One region of the Paenibacillus sp. fava2 genome, then DNA from elsewhere that is predicted to be linked to it. Evidence: riboswitches for the same ligand, from Rfam matches in the RefSeq annotation. Region 1 holds a riboswitch; each other region holds the start of a gene.
What was found. Region 1 has a riboswitch for thiamine pyrophosphate ahead of AC4G46_RS01850 (ABC transporter substrate-binding protein). Riboswitches for the same ligand answer to the same signal wherever they lie in the genome.
Positions count from the first base shown of each region.

Region 1 (10,154 bases):
GCAAAGAGTCCTGTGAGCACAGGAAGGAACAATAAGGCATGCATCAGGGACATGACATTCAGCAGCACCTGCCAGGATAAGGGCTCTCCCTCCTGCTGCAAATTGGCCAGTGCACCCACCGGCAGCGCAATGACCGGGCTGATGACAACCAGCAGCCAGATGAAGGACCTCGACAGCTTCATTCTCTCCGCCGAGAGAATTCTCCAGAACCTCCGCATCTTAGTCCACATCCTTTCGTGCGAAATGAATAGCTCCGGGCAAGATCATCAGCAGGCCAAGCAGCAGGCCGGACGTGATGAACAGCCATGGTGACTCGGCCTCCCAGGCAAGGGCAGGCCAGGTCAGCGGCATCCATTCGGACAGATACATGGAGAAGATACTGAGCAGCGACAGCGTAATCCCGACAGCTACAGGAAAGGTCTGATTGCGGCTGGAGAGGGAGAGCCACAGCTGGAGTGCAATGACCGGCAGCGCACCGGCATAAGAAGCAAAACCAAGCCGCAGGATATCGGCATAAGGTACCGGCTGGGAGCCGAAGCCAAGGATCAGCCCCAGGCCCAGCGTCCCGGCGGACAGCAGCAGACAGGAGCAGACCAGCAGCAGCAGGCAGAGCAGCAGCTTGGCCATAAATACGGCGGTGCGTGAAACCGGAAGGGCCAGCAGCTGTTTCCACGAGCTCATCTGATGCTCAACATTTGCAATCAGAGAGCAGATCAGCGTACCGCCCAGATACAGGGCAATCGGTACGAAGCCGGCAACATTGCTGAGCAGTCCGCCCCACAGATCTGCCTGGTATTGCTCTTTCAGATAATCATAACGGATGCCAAAGTTCAGCCCCTGCATCGCAGTAAGACCGAGCGGCCCGAGAAAAACAAGGAACCACAGGCCTTTGCCGCGTATTTTGAGCCAGTCCGCCGACAGCGCCCGCCACATCATGATACGCCTCCCTCAACAACCTGCAGGAAGAATTGCTCCAGGGACTGCCGGCGTTCCTCGACCCGGTAGACCGCATGCCCGTTCTCTACCAGCTCCTTGATCAGCAGTGCCACGCGTGCATCACTCATGCGGGGCAGAATAACCCGGCTCTCCTGCAGCGACCCGCCGCAGCCCCGCCGCTTGGCCAATTCAAGGGCAGCCTCAGGCTCGGATACCGCAAGCCGGAGATCGCCTGCGGCCTGCTCCTGCAGATGGGCGATCGTATCCTGATAGACCATCTTGCCTTGGCGGATAATGCCTACGGTATCGGCCATTTGCTCGATCTCGCTGAGCAGATGGCTTGAGACGAGCACCGTAATTCCGTGCTCTGCCGGCAGCCGCTTGATCAGCGAGCGGATCTCCTGTATGCCGGAAGGATCAAGCCCGTTCGTCGGCTCATCCAGAATCAGCAGCTCCGGGCTGCCCAGCAGGGCGGCCGCAATCCCCAGACGCTGCTTCATTCCCAGCGAAAACCCCTTGACCGGACGCTTCTCTTCACCGGTCAGGGAGACAATATCAAGCACCTCGGCAATCCGGGACTTGGGGGCATCCAGAATCCGGCGGATCGCCTCCAGATTGTCGACTGCATTCAGATGCCCGTAATATGACGGTGATTCCACAAGCGAACCCACCTTGTGCAAAATCTGCAGCCTGTGCTTCCGCAGCTCCTGCCCGAAGATTTCAATCCGTCCGGAGGTAGGCTTGATCAGACCCAGCAGCATACGGATGGTTGTCGTTTTACCGGCTCCATTCGGTCCGAGGAAGCCGTAGATTTCCCCCCGGCCGATATTCAGCTCCAGGTGCTCAACCGCAGCCCGGCCGCGGTACACCTTTCTTAAACCTGTCGTTTTGATTACCGTTGATTTCATTAGTCGTTCACCTCGGTATCCAGCATAACGCCCCGAGGTTAAAGCAGTGGCCGCAGCAAGTTTAAATTTTGTTTAAATTTTGCGTCCGCGGCTGAAAAAATTTCAATGGATGTCCCCTGCGGGGAGCTGACGGTCTCCCGGGCAAGCTCCATCCGGTTCAGCAGCAGATCAACTATGGACAGGCCGAGTCCCGCTCCTGCTGCTTCGGGAGCGCTGTCCATCCCCTGTCCGCGGTCAGAGATGACAACCGCACGCCCCTCTTCCCGCGTTACCAGCTGCACGCCGACGTATTTACCGCTGCGCGCGTGGCGAACAATATTCTGAAACAGATTATCGAGAATCCGCCGGAACCAGCTCTCGTCGATAACCCAGTATAAGGCTTCTCCCTCCAGGCTGATGTCCACCTCGAACCCTTCCTTTTCCCACAGGGGATACCAGGCCGCTGCACTTTCCCGTAATATCCGCAGCACATCCTTGCGCTCAGGGTTCAAAGTTACCCTGCCGCTGCTGAGCAGGTTGTAAGACAGCAGATTATCAATCAGGCCGCTGAGGCTCTCAATCCGCTCGTCCATCAGCAGAATGGACTCCTGGCCGCGCCGGGATAAGCCCTCCTTGCCCAGCACATGGAGATGGCTGCGTATTACGGTCAGCGGAGTCCGCAGATCATGTGACAGGTCGGCGACCAGCCGCTTGCGCAGCCCTTCCTCCTCCGCCTCCCGCCGGCGGCTCACAGTCAGCTCTGCAATCATGTGATTGAACGCCTCTTCCAGACGGCCGATTTCATCCGCCTTGCCGGGTGCAATGGGTTCAGGAATGCCGGCGCCTCCGGTGAAGCTCATGGCTGTCTGCAGCCGCAGCAGGCGCCTGCGGATTCCGGTGAAGAACAGCCAGGATACCGCAACAAACAGAGCAAAAAAGATCAGCAGTACGAGAATATACCAGGAGCTCAGGCTCTGGAAATGGTAGGCCTCGGTAATCTTCTCCGGTATCTGCATAACCAGGAAGCCTTCGCCGGCATCTGCGCGGTCGCCTATGAATGCGACAATGGCCAGCGGGTCCTGCCTGGCCGCATCCTTCATGAAGGCAATTGCTTCTGGTGCGCTCCACTGCGGAGGTATCCTGTCCATCCCAAGCTGCCCCTGAAGCTGCGGCTCCTCCGGTGTATGAATCTGCCGGGTCTGCCCCTCACCATCTACCCAGAACATGCCGGCCAGCGGATAGCTGCCGCTCAGTTCCTCCAGCCTGCGATTGATCGCATCAGGAGTCTGCCCGGACAGGCCCAACGCCTCCTGATGCCACTGCTCCTCAAGTGCAGTGATGTTGGAATACAGCTTGTATTCCTCCGGCGGCCTTTCGGCCATCTGAAGATTAAACAGATTATAGACCGTAAATGTCAGCGGAATACCGACCGGGATAAATAACAGAGCGGCCATAATAATCAGCAGATAACGGGACAGCAGCGACTGCTGGCGCCCGCGCAGGCTCCTCCGTACGCTCATGCTCTCACCCTATAGCCGATCCCCCGCACGGTCTCAATAATCTCCGGAGCAGCCGGATCGAGCTCCAGCTTCTCGCGCAGATAGCGGATATGTACCATTAATGTCTTATCGCCTTCAATATAGGCCTCGCCCCAGACGGCTTCATAGATCTGCTCCTTGGTCAGGATCTGCCCGAGATGGCGCAGCATGTAGGTGAAAATCTGAAATTGCTTGCCTGTAAGCAGAATCTCGCGGCCGGTTGCCGCTTCCTGAATCACGTTGTTGCCTTCATATACAACAAGATGTTTAAGGATTAGCGGCGCAGGCTCGGCAGCACCCGTCCGCCGTAGCAGCACTTCAATCCTGGCTGCCAGCTCGTCGGGATGGAACGGCTTCGTCAAATAATCATCCGCGAATTCCAGCCCCTGCAGCTTGTCATCTATGGAGGTACGGGCGGATAACATCAGAACCGGCATCTCCGGATAGGCCCGCTTCAGCCGGTGTCCAACAGTAAACCCGTCAAGTCCGGGCAGCATGACATCCAGAATGGCCAGCTGGCAGCCTGCCGCAGCCTCAACGGCCCCCTCACCGCTCTGCAGCCAGCGGACCGCATACTTCCTTTCCCGCAAATCTGCAGAAACGGCACTCCCGATCTCCCCGTCATCTTCCACATACAGCAATGTAATACTCATAGCCCCTCCATTTTTTCTGAATTTGTCTCGTTCGCAAATAATCCCCGGGGCGGCGGATAAACCGCGTTCGCTCCGGGGAACATGTACTTCATACGTTATGCGCTAAATCCGAAATGTGCCGGCGGCTTGTCCTCCGGTTTGCCGAAAAGATAACCCTGGGCAAGCTCGATGCCGATCTCCCTGCAGTACTGGAATTCTTCCCGCCGCTCGATGCCCTCGGCCAGTACACTGGCTCCAAAGGATCCGGCCCGGCTGATTATATCCTTGATTGTTCTCTGTTTGCCGTTATCCTGATCGCAATAGCTGATCAGATTCCGGTCAATCTTCACATAATCCGGCTTGAGGCTGGACATGACCTCCACGGTCGAATACCCTGCGCCGACATCATCCAGCGCGACCCGCATCCCTTGTCTGCGGTACTCGGTAAAAATCGCCTGCAAATGCTCCATGTTGCTGATTTTCTCCGTCTCCACTACCTCAAAAACAAAGTCCTCCGGGTCCTGATCCAATCGTTCGATGGTCTCAAAGGTGTGGGTAAGGCAAAAATTCGGATTATAAATGGAGGATGGCAAAAAATTAACGAAACGTTTAATCCCCCTGGGCAGCAGCCTTGCACTGGTCTCAATGGCCGAAATGCGTGCGGCACGGTCCAGAAAGGAATGAAACCCGGTCTGCCGGGCGATTTCAAACAGCTCGTAGGGCTGAAAAGCATTTCCCTCGGGCAACGGCCGCAGCAGCAGCTCAAAGCCCACAATTTCCTCGGTAAAATTCACAATCGGCTGCATGTGGCTGGTAAAGTCATGATTGGAAATGATGGAAATCAGATTGTCGTTAGCGAATCTTATCTCTAGCTGCTCCAAGGAGACCCAGCGCTCTGCTGTCAGGCTGCCTGACTTGCCGCTGATGCACAGCTTCAGACGAGTATCCGCTTGTTCCTGCAGTATGGTGAGCAGCTTCAGCAGCTCAAAGAGCGATTCTTTGGAAGCGTACGGCATCTTCCCCGTATTCTTCACTGCTGTGAATTCCACTCCTGAAGATTTCAATGCAGAGGCAAGCACAAAGGTACACGGCCGAAACCGGATTTCCCCCTCATCCTCCACCGGCTCTATCGCAGAGCAGTCCCTACAGTTCATAGACATCCTCCCTCGCATCAAATGTCGAACCTTTAGTGAGGCCATTATATCATGATCTGCCAATTTTTAGCCATGCGGTGATGCAAAATGACGGCTTTACCCTTTTTTTGCAGGTTAAAGTCTGATTCTGGCTGCCGGTGCATCCTAAAAAGCCACCTGCGGAACCGGAGTCCGCGGGTGGCTGTATTTTTTGCCGGCTGCTCAGTCTGATACGCTGCCCGGAAATCTGTTATTTCCCTGCAGTAGCACCAGGCTGCCAGACGCCATGCTCTTTGTTTTTGCCCATATACTCAATGCGTGTAGGCGTAAGCTCCAGGATAACATAATCCGGATCATCCGGTCCCTTGAACCACTCCTCCAGCGACTTGTTCCAGACCTTGGAGCGCAGGCTGTCATCTTTGGTGACGGAGGCTCTGGCTTCAATCTCCAGCACATCCCTGCCGCCGCCCTGTTCATATCCAAGCAGCAGAAAAGCATTCGGGTTCTCCTGCAGCTCTTCTACCTTATGCGTTTTGCGATTGGTAGCCAGATAAATATTCAGTCCGTCATGAAATACCGCCATATAACGCACCTTTGGTTTGTTGCCGGCTTCGATCGTGCCGAAGGACCCGAACTTGTTGTCATCCAGCGCCTTGAGGATAGTCTGCTCCAGCTCATTGTTATTCATGGACGAAATAGCTCCTTTCAGAAATCACGCAGATACACATTTTATATATCCGCATTCGCAATTTGGATTTATCATAAAAATTGTGCCTACTATAGTGTACCCCCTTCATTCACATTGAATCCGGGACAAATCCATGAACAGATCCCGCTGTGAGGGTATGGCTTAGCGTTGCTGCCTGCCGGTTAGGGTAATACTACACCATACTGATATTCTGAAAAATAAGGTGGAACCTGTGTATGACTAAGCTTTTGGCTGAATCCCCCGAACCGGTGTTACATACTGCGCTGCTGCAGTTTATTTTTCCTTTCTCCATTCAAAACGGTGAGGATGACAAGCTGATCCGGCAGCTTAAGCAGGACGGCTTCACGCGCTTTTTTCTGGACAACAAAGAGCTTGAGGATGCCTATTACGGAGAAGGATACTGTGTGTCGCATGAAAAAATGGAGCGCAGCTACCTTCCCTTCGCAGCCCATGTGCTGTTTCCGCGTGAAAAGGATAAGGATTCCTTCCGTCGCTTCTCCAAGGTTAACAATCTGGCGAGCACGCTTAATATGCCCGGCCGGTCCATTCCCTTCCGGATACTCTCGACAGATATTTTTCTCTGTCCGTTTCAGGTTGGCTTTCTGACTATCCGGACCCGGCTTGAGGATACTCCGCTCCCGTACAGTGTGGCGCTGGAATTCGCCGACCGCTTCCGCACGCTGGAGGATGCCACTCTTGAGGATAAAGGAACCTCTATCCAATGTGGCCGGAAGTCCTTTGAACTGGTGGAGGATTTTCTATTTGAAAATCTTGTGCCCAGCCTGAGGCCGTTTCTGGACCAGTCGGAGCTTGACGGGGCTTATTTTGAGACGCTGCCCTTTTTTGTCGATGAAAGAATGATGGTTCAGGCCTTTTACGGCTTTGTTCCTGACGATGACGAAGATGAGCTGGATATCGGACTGAGATTCCGTGCCTCCCAGCTGGACGGGCTGGACGGAGACGGCAGTCCTTATATGAGTGCAAGCGACCCGGACTATATCAGAGACTATTGCCAGGAGCATTCCTACAACCGCTGGGGGCCGGACAGCTATTATATGACCAATGAGCAGACCTTCTGCTGCCTCAGCAGAGCCAAGCCCGAAATCGCCACCAAGCTGATCAACCAGATGTACGGCGAATATTATTACGGGCTGCTGCTTAGTATTTTTCATAAAATCGTTCTGCTGAAGCTGTCCAATCTGCACTCCCGTCTGCGCATCAACCGTGACTACGATGAAATTGAAAATCTGATCTTCCTGATCAATAAATTTTCGGCCAAATTCTACTTTATGGAGCTGATTTCGCAGTCGCAGGGCCGGGAGATTTTTTTCCAGCTGCGAAAGGTTTACGGCAATGATGCCTTATTCGACGAAGTGAAGATGACGCTGGATGACCTGTTCCAGTACCAGGACAAGTTTCAGGCCAAACGCCGGGATACGCTGCTGATGATCCTTACCGTGTTCACGGTGGTCAGCGGCATTTACGGAATGAATCAGGTCATTGAGGACCTGAAGGCCCCGATTGACTGGAGCAAAATGACGGGCTATTCCCCATTTGAATATCTGGCGCTCTTCCTTACGTTTACAGGGATTGCCGTCAGCATCCTCCTGACATTGAAAGAGCTGTGGAACGGGATCCGCAGCCGCCGCAGAAAGCGGTATTACTCCAGGGAGTAGGGAGATTGCTACTGGACAACCCCCGGCGGGGCGTCTATAATACACCGTAGAATAAGCAATACCCGATAAACTTCATAGAACCAGGGGGGCTGGAATTGGCCGGCTGAGAGTGTATCCCTTTAAGATACTGACCCTTATACCTGATCTGGATAATGCCAGCGTAGGAATTCATAACTGCTTCCCGGTCCCCCGCGGCCGGAGCCTGCAACCTTGCGCAAATGACTGGCGTCCCGATCTTCGGGGCGCTTTTTTGCATATCAGATTTAGAAACTGGAAGACTAGGGATTGCTGGAAGGAGTGAACCAAGCGAAATGGGAATCAAAAAAGGCAAACTGCTCTCTCTCGCCTGCATTCTGAGTCTGGCGATTGCCGGATGCGGCAGCAACAACGGAGCAAACGGAACAAACGGCGGTAACGGAGGTAATGCCTCCCCGGCACCGGCTGCGGAAGCAACTGCTGCGGCGCCGGCAGCACTGACGAAGATCAAGGTTGCGCTCGACTGGACGCCGAACACCAACCACACCGGCCTGTACGCGGCCAAGGAGCTGGGCTATTACGAGGAAGAGGGCCTTGATGTGGAGATTGTCCAGCCGGGAGCGGCCGGAGCCGATACAATGGTGACCTCGGGCGAGGCCGCGTTTGGCGTCAGTGCCCAGGAGGCGTTGACGCTGGCCCGTCTGCAGGGTGTGCCGCTTGTATCCATTGCCGCCGTCATTCAGCATAATACCTCCGGATTTGCTGCACCGAAGGACCGCAACATCACATCACCCAAGGATTTTGAAGGCAAGACCTACGGAGGCTGGGGCTCACCGGCTGAAGAGGCAGCCATGAAAGCCATCATGGACCCGGAAGGCGGCGATGTGAAGAAGGTGAAGCTGGTGAATATCGGGGAAGCCGACTATTTTACCGCCGTGAAGCGCGATATTGACTTTGCCTGGATCTTCTACGCCTGGACCGGTATTGAAGCCGAGCTGCGCGGGGAGCCGCTGGATATGCTCTACCTCAAGGATTACGCGCCGCAGCTTGACTACTACACCCCTATTCTTACAACCAGCGAAAACGTTATTGCCGAGCAGCCCGAGCTGGTGAAGGCGTTCCTAAAAGCCACGTCGAAAGGATATCAGTACGCCATCGACCAGCCGGAGGAAGCCGCCGCCATCCTGACCAAGGCTGTGCCTGATCTTGATCCTGAGCTTGTCCTGGCCAGCCAGAAATGGCTGAGCCCGAAATATACGGACGATGCTGCCCGCTGGGGTGAGCAAAAGGCTGAAGTCTGGCAGAACTATTCCGACTGGATGTACGGCCTGAAGCTGCTGGATCAGCCGCTGGATGTGGACAGCACATTCACCAACGAATTTTTGCCTGCAGAGTAAGCACAGCTTAATTTGAAGAAGCAAACAGATGATCTAATACACTGAGAGGATTGATTATTGTGGCAAATACACTGCTTAGCATTCAGGTTATTCCTAAGACACCAAACGGTGAGGACTCCATTCCTTACGTAGACAAAGCGATTGAAGTGATTCAGCAATCCGGCGTGAAGCACCAGGTGAACCCGCTGGAAACAACCATGGAGGGCGAGATCACCGAGCTGCTGGAGGTTGTCCGCCAGATGCATGAGGCGCTGGTTACAGCCGGCAGCCCTAGCGTCATTTCCCAGATCAAAATCGCCCACAATCCAAACGGCATCAGCATGGACAAGCTGACGGAGAAATACCGGTGAGACCGTACTTCAAGCAGATTTGGCCGCCCTTAGTGGCGGTCGTCTTGTTTATAGGGATCTGGCAGCTGTCCGTATCCGTATTCGGGATTGAGGCCTGGATTCTTCCTGGACCAGGGGCGATTGCCCGGACTTCTGCAGATAATGCCGCCAGCATCTGGTCGCATACCGCAGCTACTCTGCGCCTTACCCTGATCGGCTTCCCGATCGGCACAGGCACCGGTCTGATTGTAGCCCTGCTGCTGCATCTGCTGCCCTGGCTGAAGCGGGCGCTGTATCCGCTGCTGATTCTCAGCCAGAATGTGCCATCGATCGCACTCGCGCCGCTGCTGGTCATCTGGTTCGGCTTCGGCCTGCTGCCCAAGATTGTACTGATCACGCTTGTCTGCTTCTTCCCGGTGGCAGTCGCCGCTATGGGGGGACTTGCGCAAAGCGACCGTACGATGATGAACTATATGAAGATGGCGGGGGCGGGCAAGTGGCAGATCTTTACCAAGCTGGAGCTGCCCGGTTCCCTGCCCGCCCTGTTCTCCGGCGTCAAAATCTCCGCCACCTACGCCGTAATGGGCGCTGTTGTCGCCGAATGGATCGGCGCCGACAAGGGGTTGGGCTATTACATGCTGCTGCAGAAATCGGCTTACCGCACCGATAACGTGTTTGTCGCCATCGTCATTATTGTGTTACTAAGTCTGGTGCTGTTCGCCATCATTGCCCTGGCGGAGAGATGGCTGGTCCGCTGGAAGCCGCGGAAATCGGAATAGGCCCGATTCAGAGAATTTAGTTGGCGTTTTTCCCACTAATACCAGGCAGCCGCCTGCTTACACATGCAAATAGGAGTACATACGCCGCTGATTGTGGTCTATATAACGTATAATTTGCAACAGACGACAAGCTCAACTGGAAAGGAGGTTAATGCTGTATGT
Region 1 is NZ_CM177755.1:409,168-419,321, reverse strand. It holds gene AC4G46_RS01890 (ABC transporter permease) at 1-218, opposite strand, end outside; gene AC4G46_RS01885 (ABC transporter permease) at 220-936, opposite strand; gene AC4G46_RS01880 (ABC transporter ATP-binding protein) at 933-1,844, opposite strand; gene AC4G46_RS01875 (sensor histidine kinase) at 1,883-3,343, opposite strand; gene AC4G46_RS01870 (response regulator transcription factor) at 3,340-4,014, opposite strand; gene AC4G46_RS01865 (EAL domain-containing protein) at 4,110-5,147, opposite strand; gene AC4G46_RS01860 (pyridoxamine 5'-phosphate oxidase family protein) at 5,377-5,814, opposite strand; gene AC4G46_RS01855 (hypothetical protein) at 6,051-7,511, shown strand; TPP riboswitch at 7,584-7,693, shown strand; gene AC4G46_RS01850 (ABC transporter substrate-binding protein) at 7,823-8,884, shown strand; gene AC4G46_RS01845 (thiamine-binding protein) at 8,944-9,234, shown strand; gene AC4G46_RS01840 (ABC transporter permease) at 9,231-9,992, shown strand; gene AC4G46_RS01835 (ABC transporter ATP-binding protein) at 10,151-10,154, shown strand, end outside.

Region 2 (10,154 bases), 2.1 Mb from region 1:
TTGCCGCGTATGCCGCACCACAGCCGGCTAATGCAATTTGCCGCTCATGATGTAGCTGTGCAGCGCCCGGAAGACGCCGGCGCGGTTGAAAGCGCCCAGAACAACCAGCACGACCGGGCCGATCAGGATGCCGAGCATGCCGAACAGCTGGAGTCCGGCGAACACGCCGATCAGCATGGAGAGCGGGTCTACCCCGATGCTGCTGGCCAGCACCTTCGGCTCCAGCACCTGCCGGGTGATGAGGATAATGCCGTATAGCACCAGCAGGCCGATTGCGAGCGCCAGATTGCCGGTCATATAGGAGTACAGCGCCCAGGGCAGCATGATGATGCCTACACCAAGGTAAGGGATTGTATCGATCAGGCCGATGGTGAGTCCGATGACAAAGGCAGAATTGACGCCAAGCAGCAGGAGTCCGATGATGACAATAAATGCAGTGACGGATATAAGCACTGCCTGGGCCCGTATATAGCCGACCAGCGCTTTGCGCAGATCATTCCAAATGTTAGTCACCGGGCGGAGCAGGGGGGCGGGCAGCAGTCCGGTCAGCCTGGCATTATGGCGCTCCCAGCCGGTACTGAGGAAAAAGGCGGCCAGCAAAATGACAACCAGAATTGTGCCGAGACTCGGCAGCGCCGACACCAGCTTCAGAATCATATTGAAGAATCCGGTTATCAGGTCTGTAACAAACTGGCCGACGGTTTCTGTGGTCCGGTTAATATTGCTGTCAATTGTATCGTGGTAGCCGGGGTTATCGTGGTAAAACTGGTTGATCTGGTTAATAATATTCTGAATACTGGCATTGCGGCTGAGTGACAGCAGCAGCTCACGCCATTCATCCGTATGGAGGTCGAAGGTCTGGAGCAGCACGATAAGCTCTTTGACAAGACGGGTAATCAGTGCTGTCAATACCAGTGCCGTTCCCCCAATATAAAAGAGCAGAGACAGCACCACAGCCAGCCAGCCAGGCAGCTTAAAGCCCTTGAGAATCAGCACCAGCGGATGAATGAGATAGGCCAGCAGCCAGGCAAGCAGCAGCGGATAGAGCAGAGGCAGCAGTATATATACGGCCAGCAGCAGGCCTGCTCCGGCTAATATGACCCACAGGCCGCGCAGCACCTTTTTGACAAGCAGTGAGTCCATTGTCCATTTCCTCCCGTCAGGCTGAATTCAGGCTGAATAACAGCTCGTCTAATGTATATTCAGCTGACAGATTTGCAGACTATGAATTGCGGAGAAATGAGACGGAACCCTCAAAACAGGGCATTACATATACACTGAAAGCGCAATCATGAAACAATGAAGCGGAATGTTTTTTTCTATCCCTCCGATAAAATCATTTGATGCCGAACAAAGCTTCCACGTTGTTCACATAACCGTCAAAATCCGGTATGATAATTAAAGCTTCTGTTTCGAAAGTTAGTTGCAATCCCTGGAAGGGGTATTACCGCCTATTTTTTCATGATTATTATCCTTCAAATTGTAAATGTTTTCATGATGTCAGGAACGGCTTGTACACCCTCGTTGGCAAAGGAGAGATATACTATGACAGCTACTAAAGGCCTGGAAGGCATCGTCGCCACGACTTCCTCGATCAGCTCGATTGTGGATGGCGTACTCACTTACCGCGGATACGATATTGATGATCTGGCGGCAAACGCGACATTTGAAGAGACTGCTTATTTGCTGTGGTTCGGCAATCTGCCGACAACTCCGGAGCTGCAGACTCTGCAGCGTGACCTCAGCGCCTTTGCGCAGGTTCCGGATGAGGTCATTGCCCAGATGAAGCTTTATCCCAAGGAAACGAACACGATGGCCGCGCTGCGTACCGCCGTATCCAGCCTTGCGCTGTACGATGAAGCCGCCGATGATATGAGCCGTGAAGCCAATGAGATAAAAGCAGTGAAGCTGCAGGCGCAGATCCCTACCCTTGTAGCAGCGCTGGCGCGCATCCGCAAGGGCCTTGAGCCTGTAGCCCCCAAAGAAGGCGTTACGATCGCCGAGAATTTCCTGTATATGCTCTGGGGCAGACAGCCTGATATTGTGTCCGTCAAAGCACTGGATGCGGCGCTTGTGCTGCATGCCGACCACGAGCTGAATGCGTCCACTTTTGCCAGCCGGGTGACTGTGGCTACACTATCGGATATTTATTCCGGTGTAACCTCTGCCATCGGTGCGCTGAAAGGCCCGCTGCACGGCGGTGCGAATGAAGCGGTCATGAAGATGCTGGAGGAAATCGGCAGTCTGGATGCTGTGGAGCCGTATATCAACGGCAAGCTTGAGCGGCGTGAGAAGATTATGGGCTTCGGACACCGCGTTTACAAGAACGGCGATCCGCGCGCCAAGCACCTGATGAAGATGTCCCAGGAGCTTGGAACCATGAAGAATGATACTACACTCTATGATATGTCTGTGAAGATTGAAGAGCTGATCACCGGGCAAAAAGGTTTGAAGCCGAACGTAGACTTCTACTCGGCCTCTGTGTATACACAGCTGGGTATCGAACGCGAGCTGTTCACCCCGATCTTTGCGATCAGCCGCACTTCGGGCTGGACTGCACATATCCTGGAGCAATACGAGGACAACCGCATTATCCGTCCGCGTGCGGAATATACAGGAATGCTTGAGCAGAAATATGTGCCGGTAGACGAGAGATAATAAGGGGACTTGCAGCCTGAAGCCCCCCTTAGTAGAATTAGAGCTAGCACTTTGCAGTACCGGTGAACCCGGCAGACGTATTCTGAAGCGCCCTGTCTTTTGGATGGGCGAAGGTTTTACGGAAGGCGTCTGCCGCTACTATACTTTTTTAGGAGGAATCCCCACACATGTTGAAACTGGAGAAATATGATCTGCCGACTGAAGGCGAACAAATTACGATTGAAGATGGCAAACTGGTGGTTCCTGCTAATCCGATTATTCCGTTTATCGAAGGCGACGGCACAGGACGCGATATTTGGAAAGCATCCAAGCGGGTGCTGGATGCTGCTGTTGAGAAAGCGTACGGCGGGGAGAAAAGAATAGCCTGGTACGAAGTATTTGCCGGCGAGAAGGCCTTCAATACATATGGTGAATGGCTGCCGAATGATACGCTGGAAGCAATCCGTGAGTATATCGTAGCGATCAAGGGCCCGCTGACAACGCCGATCGGCGGTGGTATCCGTTCCCTGAACGTGGCGCTGCGCCAGGAGCTGGACCTGTATGTGTGTCTGCGTCCTGTACGTTATTTTGACGGTGTGCCTTCACCGGTGAAGCATCCGGAGCTTGTGGATATGGTTATTTTCCGTGAGAACACAGAGGATATTTATGCCGGTATTGAGTATAAAGAAGGCTCTGAAGAAGTGAAGAAAGTGATCGAATTCCTTCAGAAGGAAATGGGCGTCAACAAAATCCGCTTCCCGGAAACCTCCGGTATCGGTATCAAGCCGGTATCCTCAGAAGGTTCGAAGCGTCTGGTGCGCTCTGCAGTTGAATATGCAATCAAACACGGACGCAAGAGCGTTACCCTGGTGCATAAGGGCAACATCATGAAATTTACAGAAGGCGCATTTAAGAACTGGGGATACGAGGTGGCTGAGCAGGAGTTCGGCGACAAGGTATTCACCTGGAACCAGTACGATCTGATTAAAGAGAAGGATGGCGAAGCAGCGGCCAATGCAGCCCAGAATGACGCAATTGCTGCCGGCAAAATCATCATCAAGGACGCTATTGCAGATATCGCGCTGCAGCAGGTGCTGACACGCCCGACAGACTTCGATGTTATCGCTACACTGAATCTGAACGGGGACTACCTGTCTGACGCCCTGGCTGCACAGATTGGCGGTATCGGCATCGCGCCGGGAGCGAACATCAACTATGTGACCGGACATGCGATCTTTGAAGCGACTCACGGCACGGCGCCTAAGTACGCTGACAAGGACGTTGTAAATCCGGGTTCCGTTATCCTTTCCGGGGTTATGCTGCTTGAGCATCTCGGCTGGCAGGAAGCTGCGGATCTGATCTACAAAGGCATGAGCACCGCGATCAATAACAAGACGGTAACTTATGACTTTGCCCGTCAAATGGAAGGCGCAACAGAGCTGAAATGCTCCGCCTTTGCTGACGAAATTATCAAAAACCTGTAAGCTGTAAGATGAAATACTCGGGCCGGAGGAAGCTGCATGCTTCCGAGGCCCGTTTTGTGCGAGAAGGGCTATAAATAAAAATTAATATAAAATTCAGGAGGTCTACCATTGGCTATCAAACGTTATAAGATCACGGTCGTGGGCGCCGGATTTACTGGTGCGACTACGGCGTTAATGCTTGCCCAGAAGGAGCTCGGCAATGTCGTCCTGCTGGATATCCCGCAGCTGGAGAACCCGACCAAAGGGAAGGCGCTGGACATGCTGGAAGCGGGTCCGGTCCAGAAGTTTGACAGCCAGATCACCGGAACCTCCGATTTCGAGGATGCGGCCGATTCGGATATCGTCATTATTACCGCAGGTATTGCCCGGAAGCCTGGAATGAGCCGCGATGATCTGGTCAATACCAATGCTTCGATTGTGAAGTCTGTATGCGAGAACATCAAGCGTGTCGCTCCTGAGTCTATTGTCATTATCCTTAGCAATCCTGTTGATGCGATGACCTATGTGGCTTATAATGCCCTGGAATTCCCGAAAAACCGTGTGATCGGACAATCCGGGGTACTGGATACTGCCCGCTACTGCACCTTTATCGCCCAGGAGCTTAATGTTTCCGTAGAGGATGTGCGAGGCTTCGTTCTCGGCGGACACGGAGACGATATGGTTCCGCTTGTACGTTATTCCAGTGTGGGTGGCATTCCGGTGGACAAGCTGATTCCGGAGGAGCGCATTGCCGAGATCGTGCAGCGTACCCGTGTAGGCGGCGGAGAGATCGTCAGTCTGCTCGGCAACGGGAGCGCTTACTATGCTCCGGCAGCTTCCCTGGTGCAGATGACTGAAGCTATTCTGAAGGATAAGAAGCGGATTATTCCGGTTATTGCCCTGCTTGAAGGTGAATACGGCTATGACAGCCTCTTCATGGGAGTACCTGTGCTGCTGGGCGCAAACGGCATTGAGAAGATCTATGAGCTGGAGCTCACAGCAGAAGAGCAGGCGGCACTGGACAAGTCGGCAGATTCCGTACGGGCAGTTACATCCGCAGTGAATATCTGATCCTTATAACCCGGCAAGACCCGTTTGATTTTGTGCCAAAGAATGGGCTTTCTTTTCTTATGCGGCAGAGTAAGTTATAATTAAAGTGTAACTTATATCACAGCGATTTTCAGAGGAGGTAAAGGATGGACCGTTTTCTGTATTTCTTACATATGATCGGGACCCTGGCGCTTGGCTTCTATCTGGTACTGCCGTTTATCCTGAGCGGAGCGCAGAAGCTCTCGGCTCCGGCCAAAGAAGGCACGCTCAGCGCAATTACCGGCTTCAACCGTTTCGCCCAATACGGACTGGTCATTCAGCTGCTGACAGGCGGCTACATGATGAGTCAGGGAGATTACTCGGTAGCCTGGATGATTGTAGTGGTTCTGCTGCTCCTGGCCATGTTTGCGCTCGGTGGAATCATGGGTAAGCCTCTGCGTCTGGCGGCTGCGGGAATCCGCGAGAACCGTGACGTATCGAACTACACTGCCAAGCTGCGGACCATGAGCCTGCTGCTCATGGTTGTGCTGATTGCCATGATCTTTTTCATGGTTTACAGACGTATTATTTAATTGAAGAATCGGGAAATAGCTCCGGGGGCTGCGGCTGCCGGGGCTATTTGTGTTTGCGTACATATAGAGACTCTACCTATAGTGACTCATCGTCCCGATTACTATTTCAGCAGGAATGCAGAACCGGCTCCCGATTTAACTAATCCTAATATTCTGATGCTGCCAAAATTATTGCTTTAAAATCCGCCGGCGAACAGTCATGTCAGCTCCGCCAGAGACAACACGCCGCTCCGTTCAAATTCAGCCAAAATTCCCGCAGGCAACAGCTCCTGAAGCTCGGTCCGGGTACACCATTTATAGGCAGCATGCTCCTCAGAGAGCTGCACGGCATTGTCTCCGCTCCTGCAGAGGTAAGTGATAATCACAACCTGTCTGCCGGGATCGGTCAGAAAGGAGGCAGCATACAAAACCTCCCCTACAGTGACTTTAAGCCCTGTCTCCTCGGCGATCTCCCGCTCCAGCGCAGCCTCAAGCCCTTCTCCGAATTCAATTTTGCCTCCCGGGCATTCCCAGCTTCCCGCTCCGATCACATCAGCCGCAGCACGCTGGACAATCAGGATTGTTCCCTGATGCAGAACGACACCCTTGACAGCTACGATAATGCTCCGTGAATTTCTGGTCATGACTCATGCGCCTCCTTATTACTCTTTCTTGCGTCAGTTCTTTATACATCCTGATTCATTATATCCGCAGATCGGGCAGGCAAGGACTGAATTTTTTGTTTGGCGGGCTTTTAACTGTGGTAAGTAACATAGCGTAAGCGAAAAAGCGCCTAAAGACCAGCGCATAAACCAGCTATCCTTAGCCATCCTAAGACGATGAACATCTTCGAAAAGTGTGAAAGCGAAAGGAGAAATGGATCATGCCAGACAATCAGCAAACGAAGAAAACAATGCCTCCGCAGGTACAGGACCAGCAGCCCGGAATCGAGAGTGAAATGAATCCGCTACCAGAGTTTGAAACCTCTGCTTACAAAGCGGCAGGCAAGCTGCTCGGGAAGGCAGCGCTTATTACAGGGGGAGACAGCGGCATCGGCCGGGCGGTGGCGGTACATTTTGCCAAAGAGGGTGCCGACGTTGTCATTTCCTATCTGAATGAACACAGTGACGCTGAAGAAACGAAACGCCAGGTGGAGCAGGAAGGGCGCAAATGTATACTGGTTGCCGGAGATATCGGTGTCGAAGCTTTCTGCCAGGATCTGATCAACAAGACGGTGGAGGGGCTCGGCAAGCTGGATATCTTGATCAACAATGCGGCCGAGCAGCATCCGCAGGATAAAATTGAAGACATTACTTCTGAACAGCTGGAGCGGACGTTCCGTACGAATATATTCTCGATGTTCTATCTGACCAAAGCGGCCATGCCGCATCTGAAAAAAGGATCAACAATCATTAATACAACTTCGATTACAGCCTACCGCGGAAACCCGCAGCTGCTGGATTACTCGTCTACCAAAGGTGCGATTCTCAGCTTCACCCGCTCGCTGTCGATGAATCTGGCCGAAAAAGGCATCCGGGTTAACGCGGTAGCTCCAGGTCCAATCTGGACGCCGCTCATTCCTTCAACCTTTGATGCGAAGAAGGTCAGCGAGTTCGGCGGCACACAGCCGATGAAACGTCCCGGACAGCCCGAGGAGCTTGCGCCTGCCTATGTATATCTGGCTTCCAGTGACTCTTCTTATGTCAGCGGCCAGGTCATTCACGTAAACGGCGGCGAGATTATTAACGGCTGATATTTTAAACTGGATTTTCCATGTAAAATAGTGTTATTATATACGACGTTAGCAACAGCATATGAACTGTCACTAGGGGTGCCGCAAGGCTGAGACGAACTTTGGTTCGGACCCTTTGAACCTGATCTGGTTTATACCAGCGTAGGAAAGTGGATGAACGTTGTATTGCAGCGCAAATGGTCCGGAAACCCGGCTGTTTTCTGTATACTATTTTTAACCGCCTCCTTGCTGGGGGCGGTTTTTTTGCGTATTTCTGTGCAGATGAAATCAGAAGGAAAGGGAGGTGGCCGAAAGTGGCCGAAATACATCTGCTCTCGGACGGGAAGCTAGATGCGGACCAGTTCGCTGTCCTTGCAGCTGCTGTTCATCCGCAGCTTGACTATATACATATACGTGAAAAAAGGCTATCTGCGCGGGAGGTGCTTAATATGACTTTGGTCCTGCTGCGTGCGGGTGTACCTGCCGCCAAGCTGATCATTAATGACCGGCTGGATGTTGCAATGGCTACCGGAGCTGCAGGGGTGCAGCTTGCCTGGAACAGTCTTCCGGTCTCTGCCGCCCGGCTGGCAGCGGGCGCTTCCCTGCGGCTTGGCGCATCGGTGCACTCCCTTGCAGAGATCATGGAAGCAGGGTGCCAGGGCGCAGACTTTTGCCTGTTTGGACATGTGTTTCCTTCAGTCTGCAAACCCGGCCGGAAGGAGCGCGGTTTGACTCTGCTGCAAGAGGCAGTGCTAACCGGAAGTGTTCCAGTCATTGCACTCGGGGGCATCACACCGGACAATACACCGCAAGTGCTGCAGACCGGTGCAGGGGGAATAGCGGTGATGTCCGGCATATGCAGTGCGGATGATCCGCTCTCTGCTGCACAAGCCTACAGAAACGCAGTGATGAGGGCTGCTGCCAAAGGAGGTGACACAGCATGAATCTGATCGTTAACGGCAAGGCGGAAATATACCAGGAGGACTGCCGGACCGTGGCGGATTTGCTTAATCTGCCTGCATGGAACAGGAGACTGGTTATTGTGGAGCTGAACGGCGAAATTGTTGCCAGGGAGGACTATACTACGGCTCTGTTGGGCGATGGAGACCGGATTGAGGTCGTGCATTTTGTGGGAGGAGGCTGAATTAAGCGTTATTAACGCAGCCGGATTCCGGAGTCCCCGCAAAGCACCTGGGTCAGCTTCATGTTAAGGCACCGCTTTCGGGAGTTATTTCGCCAGGGTTACAAATATAAATGCAGGGGGCGTATCAGATGTCAGATCCATTAATAATTGGAGGCCGATCCTTAACGAGCAGATTGTTTATCGGAACCGGTAAATACAGCCGCAATACCCTTATTCCGGAGGTAGTGGAGGCTTCGGGCTCACAGGTCATTACAGTTGCGCTCCGCCGCGTAGACCCGGGCAGCAATGATAATATCATCAGCCATATCCCAAGCAGTATGACTCTGCTTCCCAATACCTCCGGCGCACGCACCGCAGAGGAAGCTGTCCGGATTGCCAGATTGGCCAAGGCTTCGGGTCTTGGCAACTGGGTCAAAATTGAAGTAATCAATGATCAGAAATACCTGCTGCCCGACAATGCGGAAACGATCCGTGCCACAGAAATTCTGGCCTCCGAAGGCTTTGTGGTGCTCCCCTATATGAGCCCTGATCTGTCAGCAGCCCTTCACATGAAAGAAGCGGGAGCTGCGGCAGTCATGCCGCTTGGATCGCCTATAGGCACTAACCGGGGGTTGAGAACCCGGGAGCTGCTGCGTATTCTGATTTCGGAGGTTGATCTTCCGGTCATTGTAGATGCCGGAATCGGCCGGCCGTCTGAAGCAGCGGAAGCGATGGAGCTGGGCGCTGCGGCTGTGCTGCTGAATACGGCCATCGCTACGGCACACAATCCGTTGCTGATGGCCTCGGCATTCCGTGATGCCGTAGCTGCAGGCCGGAAGGCTTACCTGGCGGGACTTGGGCCCGTAGAGGAGACAGCATCGGCGTCTTCGCCATTGACGGGTTTTCTAGGCTGACAGTGACAGGGAGCGGGGAAAAGGAGGAGTAATATGGGTTTTTATGAGACTGCACAACGTCTCGGACAGCAGGCGGATACCGAAAGCTGGAGACGCTATACAAAAGAGGATGTTAAGCGAACGCTCCGTAAAGAGCATCTGGATGAGTATGATCTGCAGATTCTGCTGTCTCCTGCAGCAGCAGACTGTCTGGAAGAGATGGCCCGGTGTGCCCAAAGGCTGACCCGGTCGCATTTCGGGCATGTCATGCAGCTCTTTACACCGATGTATCTTGCCGATTTCTGCATCAATCACTGCACGTACTGCAGCTTCAGCTCCATATACGATTTCCCGAGAAAAAAGCTCAGTCCGGACGAGGTAAGGCAGGAAGCCAAGGCGATAGCGGCTACAGGAATCCGGCACATTCTGATTCTGACGGGTGAATCCCGCACAGAAAGTCCTGTTTCTTATGTTAAGGAATGCGTGAATATACTGAAGGAGTTTTTCTCTTCTGTCAGCATTGAAGTGAATCCGTTGTCTGAAGACGAATACAAGGAGCTTAAGGAAGCTGGTGTGGACGGACTCACCCTGTACCAGGAAGTCTATCATGAGGAGACTTACCGCAAGCTGCATATCAAGGGGCCTAAGAAAATCTACCGCAACCGGCTGGACGCACCAGAGCGTGGCTGCCGGGCAGGCTTCAGG
Region 2 is NZ_CM177755.1:2,549,511-2,559,664, forward strand. It holds gene ytvI (sporulation integral membrane protein YtvI) at 28-1,143, opposite strand; gene citZ (citrate synthase) at 1,546-2,658, shown strand; gene icd (NADP-dependent isocitrate dehydrogenase) at 2,826-4,121, shown strand; gene mdh (malate dehydrogenase) at 4,230-5,171, shown strand; gene AC4G46_RS10815 (hypothetical protein) at 5,297-5,722, shown strand; gene AC4G46_RS10820 (NUDIX hydrolase) at 5,920-6,345, opposite strand; gene AC4G46_RS10825 (SDR family oxidoreductase) at 6,585-7,454, shown strand; TPP riboswitch at 7,519-7,619, shown strand; gene AC4G46_RS10830 (thiamine phosphate synthase) at 7,748-8,377, shown strand; gene thiS (sulfur carrier protein ThiS) at 8,374-8,577, shown strand; gene AC4G46_RS10840 (thiazole synthase) at 8,706-9,470, shown strand; gene thiH (2-iminoacetate synthase ThiH) at 9,504-10,154, shown strand, end outside.
Region 2: linked by a shared signal. The riboswitch ahead of AC4G46_RS10830 (thiamine phosphate synthase) and the one ahead of AC4G46_RS01850 (ABC transporter substrate-binding protein) in region 1 are both predicted to bind thiamine pyrophosphate.

Region 3 (10,154 bases), 2.9 Mb from region 1:
ATCAAGGGAAGAAGTCGCTTCATCCATAATAATGACCGGCGGATTCTTCAAAAGCACACGGGCAATCGATAGCCGCTGCTGTTCCCCGCCTGAGAGCTTGATCCCGCGGTTGCCGACGAAGGTCTCATATTGTTCCGGCAGCCCCATAATAAAATCATGGATATACGCAGCACGGCAGGCTTCAATCATCTCGGCTTCAGCCGCATCGGGACGGGCGTACAGCAGATTGTCCCGGATCGTGCCGTTGAACAGATAGGTGTCCTGTGTCACCAGGCCAATCTGGGAGCGGAGTGACTCCAGTGTGAATTTGCGGATGCTTGTACCGCCGATGCTGATGGTGCCGGAATGAATCTCATAGAGCCTGGGGATGAGGCTGGTAATGGTTGTTTTGCCTGCTCCGCTTGGTCCGACGAGTGCAGTTACGGTGCCTGCGGCAGCAGTAAAGCTGATCCCGCGCAGTGCAGGCTTATCCGGCTGATAGGCGAAATGAACATTGTCGAACAGAATGCTTTTTCCGGCGGCACTGATTGGTGTTGCTTCCGGCTGATCTGTAATGACAGGCTCCATATCAAAATAATCAAAAATCCGCTCAAACAGCGCCACTGACCGCTTAATATCCACATACAAATTCGTCATTTGCATGACAGGCCCGTACAGTCTGCCGAGCAGCGCAACGAAGGTGATGATGGTACCAATGGTCAGCTCTCCCTGAATAAAAAGAATGCCGCCGTACAGGTAGATCAGCATCGGGCCGATACTCGTAAAGGTGGAGAGGAACATGATGAACCAGCGGCCGGCCATAGATTCGCGGATTTGCAGGCGTGTAGCCTCTGCGTTAATGGTTGTGAAGGTTCTGTACTCAGCAGACTCTCTCGTAAAAAGCTTCATCAAAAGATAGCCGCTGATGCTCATCGTCTCCTGGATAATCCGGTTCTGCTCCGAGACCTTTTCCTGCGTCTCTCTGGCCAGCTTCCAGCGTACATTGCCCATTTTGCGGGTTGGCACGATAAACAGCGGCACGACAAGAATGCCAAGCAAAGCCAGCTTCCAGTTCATAATGAACAGCGCTGCTGCGGTGGAGACGAGAATAAACAGGTTGCTTGCAAAATTGACGATTGTGTTGTTGAACACGCTCTGCACTCCCGCGATGTCACTGGTCATTCTGGTAATGACCTCTCCCTGCTTCACTTCCGAGAAGAACTGCAGGGGCATCTGCTGAAGGTGGCGGTACATCTGGTTTTTCATATCATGCACAATATTCAGGGAGATAAAAGAATTCAAATAATTCTGCAGCACGCCCAGCAGGCCGGAGATAACAGTGGTGCCCAGCGAAGCCAGGACGAGCAGAACAAGCAGACGCAAATTTTTATCCGGCAGCGCATGGTCAATAATCTGCTGAATCAGAATCGGGGGCAGCAGCCCCAGCAGCGCAGATACGGATAATACAAGCACCACAACGAGCGTCTGTTTCCAGTAGGGGATAAAATATTTGCTGATCCGCAGCAGCAGCGCCCGGGAAAGATCCGGCCTCCCGCCCGCTTCTTCGAATTTAAACTTTCCGTGCCCCGGTCCTCCGCCGAACCCGCCGGGACTAAAATCTCTAGCCATTATGCTCACCAGCTTTACTTGAATTTAATAGAGAGGTCCGGGTAATTTTACACCTGAAAGGGAAGGGGGTAAATGCTATAATTAACATTCGCTAGAAAAGAGGGGGACACATATCTTATGATCATTGGCCATCGGCAGGTTGAACGGAACGGAATCTTTTATATGATCAGATCAGCTGTCCGTGAGGATGCCGCGGAGCTGTCCGCAGTAAGGCTGCAGATTGACGGGGAGACGGAGAATATGGAGCGGCGCCAGGGAGAAGCGTTTATCGACGCCCCGGGGTTTGAGGAGATTATCCGCAAGGATACGGAAGCAGACCGAAATTTGTTTCTTGTAGCGGAAGTAGAAGGGAAGCTCGCCGGATTCGCCAGATGTGAGGGAAGCGTGCTGTCCAGGAGTGCGCATAAGGTGGAATTCGGAATCTGCATTCTGCGGGCGTTCTGGGGATACGGGATCGGCTACAGTCTGATGCAGCAGGCCACTTCCTGGGCGGACAGCCAGGAGATCGTCAAGATGGGGCTGACGGTGCTGGAGACCAATACCGGGGCTATCTCGCTCTACCGCAGGTTCGGATTCGAAGCTGAGGGCATCCTGAAAAAAGACAAGCTGCTTGCAGACGGTACATACTATAACACGCTGGTTATGGGCAGATTTAAGGATCCGCTAACGGATTAGGAATAACAGCAATTTTTTTGTGGCAAAACAGGGCGGGCGGCATCCGAAAGATGCTGCCCGCCCTGTTTGTATCTTCTTTAAGTCCTGCTGCTTGTGATGACCTTGTGCAGTAGATGCCTTGCTGCACCGGTGATATCCGGGGCTTGCGCAACCGCTGAGATCACCGAGATCCCATCCGCACCTGCGCGTATCACAGGTGTCACATTGTCTGCAGTAATACCGCCGATTCCAACCAGCGGTATGCTGAGCCCGCTGCGTCTTAGCTGTTCGATCACCTGCGTTCCCTGTACTGCTCGGGCATCCTCCTTGGAGGAGGTAGGGTAAACCGGGCCTACACCGAGATAATCTGCACCATCCGCTACCGCCTGCTGTGCTTCTTCCAGCGAATGTGCGGATACGCCGACGATCTTGTCAGCACCGAGCCTGCGGCGGATGGCAGCGGCCGGCTCATCCTCCTGGCCGACATGGACACCGTCGGCACCCAGCATTTCAGCAAGCCCGATATCGTCGTTGACGATAAAGGGGATGCCGCGCTGCCGGCAGATGGCCTGGAGCTGGCGGGCCAGATCAACAGCTGCAGCGCCGCCCAGCGCACCGGGACCCTTTTCCCGGAACTGGAACAGTGTAATGCCGCCGTTAACTGCCTGCAGCAGTGTGTCGGCCGGAGACAGGCGGCAGTTCACACTGCCCATAATAAAATACAGCTTCAGCAATTCCCTGATATGTCCGCTGCGGCTAAGCATTCTGCTGCCCCTCTCTTTGACTGCGCCGGTACGCAAAATGGTTGGTCGGGCCATGGCCGCTGCCAATGCCAAGGCTGTGTTCTATGGCCGCGTGAATAAAGGCTTTGGCTGTCTGTATAGCCTTATTAACATTATCTCCTGCAGCAAGTCCGGCGGTAATGGCTGCCGAGAAGGTACAGCCGGTGCCGTGCGTATGCCGGGTATCTATGCGGGGGCTGCTCAGGTACGTTATAGCCTGCCCGTCATAGATCAGATCCCGCACACCGTCCGTTCCGTCATCATGGCCCCCCTTGAGCACAACATACCCTGGGCCCATCGAGTGAATCAGCTTGGCAGCCTGTTCACGCTCTTTGAGCCCGGTGATGGTCATGCCGGTTAATATTTCAGCTTCGGGAATGTTGGGGGTGACGACCAGAGACAGCGGCAGCAGCTCGCTCACCAATGCAGCCACCGCCTCCTGCAGCAGGAGAGGAGAGCCGCCCTTAGCGACCATCACCGGATCGACTACAAGCCGTTCCCAGCCGTATTCCCTGATCTTGGCGGCTGTGCTACTTATGATCGCACTGCTGAAGAGCATGCCCGTCTTCACGGCATCCGGCGGCAAATCTGCTCCGACTGAATCGAGCTGGGCAGCCACAGCCTCTTCTGTCAGGGGATAGACAGCCTGAACGCCCAGCGTATTCTGTGCCGTGACTGCCGTGAGTGCCGACATGCCGTACACGCCCAGCTCCTGAAAGGTCTTGAGGTCAGCCTGGATACCGGCACCGCCGCCGCTGTCCGAACCGGCAATGGTAAGTGCTTTTACTACTATGGTCATACCGCATTCTCCTTTTTGCCTGCAGGTTGTTAGTGGTTAAGCTGTTCGATCCGCGATCTTTGGCTGTAGATTTCCGGGGTCACTGCGGACAGCTGGTTCAGAAATTCAATCTGGAACGCTCCCGGACCCTGGCCTTCAGTCCGCTCTGCGGCGATCTCAGCGGCGACGCCGTAAAAGGATATTGCTTCAGCTGCCGCTTCCAGCCATGCGCCTTCGCTTGCGGCAAGAAATGCACCGGTCACTGCGCTGAGCAGGCACCCGGTTCCGGTCACCCGGGTCAGAACCGGATGGCCGTTACTGGCAACAAAGGTACGGCTGCCGTCGGTAATGACATCCTCCCGGCCGGTAACGATGACTACACAGCCGAGCTTTTGGGCAGCCTTTTTGGCCAGTGCAAGCACATCGCCTTCGCCTGCACCGGCATCCACGCCTTTGCTGGCCCAGCTCTCACCGGCTACATTGGCCACTTCGGCCACATTCCCGCGCAGCGCGGTCAGCTGCATGGACTGAATCAGCTTTTGCGTGACCTCGCTGCGGTAAGCAGTCGCTCCGGCGCCCACCGGATCAAGCACCAGCGGTACGCCGTGCGTGTTGGCGGACTGTCCGGCGAGGATCATGGAGCTGATGGCCTGTTCATTCAAAGTGCCGATATTCAGCACCACTGCTCCGGACATGGCGGCAACATCCGCAACCTCTTCGCGCGCATCGGCCATAAAAGGGGAGGCACCCAGCGCCAGCAGCCCGTTGGCGGAGAAGTTGGCCACCACAATGTTTGTAATGTTATGTACGAGCGGATTAAGCTCGCGTACCTTGGCTAAATAGGACATGATTATTCCTCCAGAACATTAGGATAAAAGATTAAATAAAAGAGTGTCCGGATAGCAGACGGCCGGGATAGTTGTACTTTGTGCAGTTAAAAGTCCGATTTAAGCTCTGATGCCTGGAATAACTGCACTCTGTGCAGCTAACATTAGCAAAAGGAAGGAAAAACGTGATTTTGTCAAAGTTTAATTGCACAAAGTACAGTTAAACCTGAAAAACGGTGAATTTGCCCCGACATAGGTGTACAAAGTGCAGTTAAAGTTGAAACGGCAGGGGAACCGCTCATCTAGTTCTCAAACCTAACCACATTCCTGGAGCCCGTCGCGTCCGTCTCACCCCGCCACAGCCGTACCTTCACTCTGAGCAATACCTCAAACCCTGCAATAGAAGCACCACATTGGCCTTATTCTCACAAATTAACAAAAGCCTTATCACTTTCCGTTTCGCCTGACAGCAGCCCGCTTCCGGACAGCCAGTCTGCGACCCCGTTCCACGACTCTGAAGTCTGGTATCCGAAAGGCTCGTCTCCTGCATCCATCAGCGGCAGCAGGATGTCCAGGCTTTGGCTCTCGATCTGCGGGTCAAGCGGGGCCGTGCTGTCCTCATGGGCCAGCAAAATATCCAAAGCTTCCTTCGGATGGTCCTGCACAAACTGCTGTCCTTTGCGGGCCGCGTTCATGAATTTGCTGTAGTAGTCCTTGGATTCCTTAAGCCCTTGCTCACCGGCAACCAGCACCAGCTCGTAATAATCAGGCACTCCGAAGGCTGTAGGGTCGATGGAAGTAACAGGATGGTTCTCCTTGTCCAGTATCAGCTGCTCGTGATTGATGAAGCCGCCGATAATAGCGTCAACACGGCCTGCAGTAATGGCAGGAATCAGGTCAAAGCCGACATCGACCATCGTAATCGACTGCGGATCACCGCCGTCATGCTCCACCATGGTCCGCAGCATAGCTTCATAGAGTGGAATGGAGGAGTAACCTGCGGTTTTACCGGAAAGCTCCTTGGGACTCTTGATACCGCTGTCTGCCGGAACAAGCAGATGATTGAGCGGATGACGCACAAGCGCAGCGATGGATATGACGGGGATTTCCTCAGAACGGGCCATCAGTACCTGGGGCTGATAGCTGAGGGCAAGATCAACCTTACCTGCGGCGGCCAGCTTCAGGGCATCGTTGCTGTCGGCAGGCATCTGCAGCACCACTTCAAGTCCTTCCTCGGCAAAATACCCTTTTTCTTGAGCAGCATACAGAAAAGAATGCACAGCATTCGGATACCAGTCCAGCATGACTGTCATCTTGTGCAGCTGTCCGGTGGCTTTCCCTGAAGCAGCATTCGTGGAGGGATCAGCAGCCTTTGAACCACTGCAGCCGCTGATTACAGCAAGCAGGCTGGTCAGGACCAGCAGCGCGGCTCTTACGCGCAGATTTCTTTTGGATGATTTGTTACAGATGGGATTAGGGCTCATCGTCGTAAACCTCTTTTCTTTACAAGAATTTGTTCAGCAGCGCAGACGCTCAGGAACAGCAGAACTCCCAGAACAGAGAGCAGGAAGACAGCGGCGAACAGCTCTGCGCTGTGCAGATTGCCGGCCATCCGGCGGCTGTAATAACCGAGGCCCCGGCTGCCTCCAAGCCACTCGCCGATGGTGGCTCCGATGACGCAATAGACAATCGACAGCTTCAGCCCGGAGAAATAGGCGGGCAGCGCCAGCGGAACCTGCGTTTTGACCAGCAGCTGCCTGCGGCTGGCACCAAGAGTCAGCAGGAGCTCCTTGTACTGCTCCCCGCTTTTATACAGTCCGTCGTAAGTACCGACTACAACCGGAAAGAAAGCGGTCAGAAAAACAACTGCAATTTTGCCCCCGAGTGAATAGCCGAACCACATAATCAGGATGGGGGAGAGCGCAATCAGCGGAATGGTCTGGCTGACAATCAGCAGCGGATACACCGCTTTGGCCAGCGGCCGGAACAGATGCATCCCCAGTCCCAGCAGGGTGCCGCAGCCTGCGGATAACAGGAATCCTAGCAGGATTTCCTGTAAGGTGGCCGGCAAATGCACACCTAGCAGCAAAGTCCGCTGTTCCAGCAGTGCGGCCCAGACGGAGGAAGGTGCAGGCAGGATGAACCCGGGAACCTCACCGAACCGCACACCGCCTTCCCAACCCGCGATAATCACCAGCACCAGCAGGGCGGCAGGGGCATAGGCGTGAAGAAGCCGTTTAATGTGCAATGCTCTCATACAGCCTCCGTTCCAGCTCTTCCCGCAGCTGCATAAACTGCGGCTGATAGATCAGCTCCCCGTGCCTTGGCCGCGGCAGCGGCACAGCAATCTCCTGCAGGCTCCCGTTATGCATGAGGCAGATCCGGTCACTGAGCAGCAGTGCCTCTTCCAGATCATGGGTAATGAACAGTACCGTCCGGCCGAGGCTGCTCCACAGCTGCAGCAGCCAGCGGTGCAGTCCGCGCTTGGTCAGGGCATCAAGCGCTCCGAAAGGTTCATCTAGCAGCAGCAGCTCACTACCGGCGGATAGCGTCCGGGCAAGGGCAATCCGCTGGCGCATGCCGCCGGACAGCTCCTCCGGATAAGCAGTCTCCGTGCCGGCAAGGCCGAGACTGTGCAGCAGGCTGCGGATCTGCTCTACGGCAGCCGCTTTGCTGCCGCTCCGCTTCAGCTCCCATGCCAGCAGGCAATTGTCCAGCACGGTTCTCCACGGCAGCAGCAGATCCTGCTGCGGCATATACCCGATCTTTCCAAGCCGGGCAGTGCTGCCGGCTGCAAGCCTGCCGCCGAATGAAATGCCCCCGCCAGAAGGTTCAAGCAGACCGGCGATGATGCGGAGAAGGGTGCTTTTACCGCAGCCGCTGGCCCCGACCAGGGAGATGAATTCTCCCTGCTGCACGTTCAGAGACAGCCCTTCGATAACAGGCCCGCCTGACCCGGCGCCATAGGAATAGCTAAGATTAGTAATTGAGAGCATAGCAGTCTACTTTACCTCCTTGAATTACGAAAGACATTGAACGCAAAAAGACCTCTTCATTTCCGGAGGAAATAAAGAGGTCTGAAAGATACAGTCTGTTCCGCTGAAAACAGACAATGCTGATCGTTCCTGCTCCACTTCCCTCCGCTGGTATGATCCAGATCAGGTTCCAAGGGTCCGGAGCTTAGCTCCGTCTCAGTCGGCCGACTCCCCTAGTGAAATAAAAGATGCTTATTCAATTCGTAATTGCTAATTAATATACCATAACCTGGCGGTTTGTAAAGAGAGGCTTACTGCCCTTTTTGAATGCCGGATACGAACAGGGCTAGAATACCGTCGGTAATCTGCTCCTTAGTTGAGCCATGCTGCTTCATCTGATACAGGTACAGATCCGGGCTTAGCACGGCAATCAGAGCCGTGGCTGTAAACTGCGGATCAACCGGACTGATCTCACCGCCGGCGGCAGCACGTCTGAGCAGCTGGGTCAGAAACTCGTTCAGCCTGCGGAAAAAAGGGTGTTCAAACTGGGTGAGCTGCTTCTTGCCGGTAAACTCTGATTTGATCAGCTGCAGCAGCTCGGCGTGCTGTTCGATAAAACCGACAATCCGGCTGATGCTGCTTCGCAGGTGATCGAGAGCAGGCTTATCTGCCTGCGGCAGTGCCAGTTCATTTTCCAGACTGAGCAGAAACCGGTCCGTGCTGTCGCGCAGCAGCAATGAACAGATTTCGCCTTTATCAGAAAACCGGCGGTACAATGAGCCTTGGCCGATACCGGCCCGCTTGGCGATGGCGTGCATACTGACGGCCTCCAGCCCGTTAGCGGTGAACAGCTCGTGTGCAGCCTCCAGGATACGCTCCTTATACGGGTCGGGTGCGGCAGATGGGACAATAGGTTTAGAAGTGGTCATGGCTGTTCCTTTCGGCATAGGTAGTGTTTAGCGTAGATAAACAAGAATGTATTGACACAGCGGACAATTGTCCGTAGACTGTTAATGGATTATACGGACAGTTGTCCGCAAACATATTATATAAAGAGAAGGGTGCAGCGGTCAACGGCGTTGAACCTGCACTGGCATAGGAGGAGAAATAAGATGCAAGGAGTAATCAGGGAGGATGCAGAGTTCCGGTTGTCCGGAATTCTGGTGCCGCTGCTGGCGATCATATTCGGTGTATTTATGGTCGTCCTCGACAGCACGGCGATGAATGTGGCGTTATCTACGCTGGTTGAAGACTTTCATACCAATCTGACCACACTGCAGTGGATCGTAACCGGCTATATGCTGGCACAGGCTTCTGTCATTCCGCTGTCCGGCTGGCTGTCCGACCGCTTCGGGGCCAAAACCGTCTTTCTGACTGCAGTAGTGGTATTCACAATAGGTTCCATTTTATGTGCTACGCCAAACAGTGCAGAATGGCTGATTGCTTTCCGGGTGCTGCAGGGACTCGGCGGCGGCTGCGTTTTGCCGGTAGGCATGGCATATGTGTACAGGCTCGCGCCCAAGAGCAAGGTCGGCATTGTAATGGGCATTATGGGTATTCCGGTGCTGTTCGCTCCGGCCATCGGGCCGGTCCTGTCCGGCTGGCTGGTCCAGTATCATTCATGGAGATGGATCTTTCTGATCAATATCCCCATTGGAATCATCTGCCTGCTGATTGGCCTGCGCAAGCTGCCTAATGCTAAGCGGGGACAGGTACCGGGAATGGACAAGCTGGGGATGATCCTCGGGCCGCTGGCCTTTGCCTCTCTGACCTACGGGGTCAGTCAGGGAGCAGAAAGCTGGTCCTCCAATAAAACACTGGCCGGACTTGCGTTGGGACTGGCGGCGCTGATTGCTTTTGTCATCGCCGAGCTGCGTTCCAGAACACCGCTGCTGGAGCTGCGCATCCTGCGCTCGGCTGATTTCACCACAGGCATTCTGGTCCAGTGGATCGCCCAATTCGGCTTGTACGGAGCCTTGTTCCTGCTTCCGCAGTTTCTGCAGCAGGCCCGCGGCTTCGGTGCTTTTGACACCGGATTGACTCTGCTCCCGCAGGCGATTGCCTCCGGCCTGATGATGCCGGTAGCCGGTATTCTTTTTGACAAAATCGGGGTGCGCTGGCTCGTCGTCTGCGGCCTCAGCCTTGTCTCCGGTGCGCTGTATCAATATTCCCATGTGGATCTGACTACAGAGAGCCGGGATCTGATCGTACCGCTGATCATGTGCGGAGCAGGCATCGGGATGATGATGATGCCGATGAATACCCACCTGCTGAATAAAGCGCCCATTCATCTGGTCAACCGGGTGACTTCGCTGACGAACTCCATGCAGCAGGTGATCAACTCGCTTGCGGTATCCACGCTGGTTACCATTCTTACCTCTAGAGCAGCGTCCCGCGGTGCCGAAATGCAGGCAGCTGCTGCCGCCTCCGGAGTTGATCCTGCCAAAGCTTCACCTGAAGTGCTGAAGCAGGCCACACAGACGGTTATGGCACAGGGCTTTGCCGATACCTTCCACATCATGATTTTTGT
Region 3 is NZ_CM177755.1:3,282,743-3,292,896, forward strand. It holds gene AC4G46_RS14050 (ABC transporter ATP-binding protein) at 1-1,608, opposite strand, end outside; gene AC4G46_RS14055 (GNAT family N-acetyltransferase) at 1,726-2,283, shown strand; gene thiE (thiamine phosphate synthase) at 2,361-3,026, opposite strand; gene thiD (bifunctional hydroxymethylpyrimidine kinase/phosphomethylpyrimidine kinase) at 3,019-3,837, opposite strand; gene thiM (hydroxyethylthiazole kinase) at 3,873-4,673, opposite strand; gene AC4G46_RS14075 (ABC transporter substrate-binding protein) at 5,075-6,133, opposite strand; gene AC4G46_RS14080 (ABC transporter permease) at 6,130-6,906, opposite strand; gene AC4G46_RS14085 (ABC transporter ATP-binding protein) at 6,887-7,645, opposite strand; TPP riboswitch at 7,768-7,869, opposite strand; gene AC4G46_RS14090 (TetR/AcrR family transcriptional regulator) at 7,936-8,571, opposite strand; gene AC4G46_RS14095 (DHA2 family efflux MFS transporter permease subunit) at 8,737-10,154, shown strand, end outside.
Region 3: linked by a shared signal. The riboswitch ahead of AC4G46_RS14085 (ABC transporter ATP-binding protein) and the one ahead of AC4G46_RS01850 (ABC transporter substrate-binding protein) in region 1 are both predicted to bind thiamine pyrophosphate.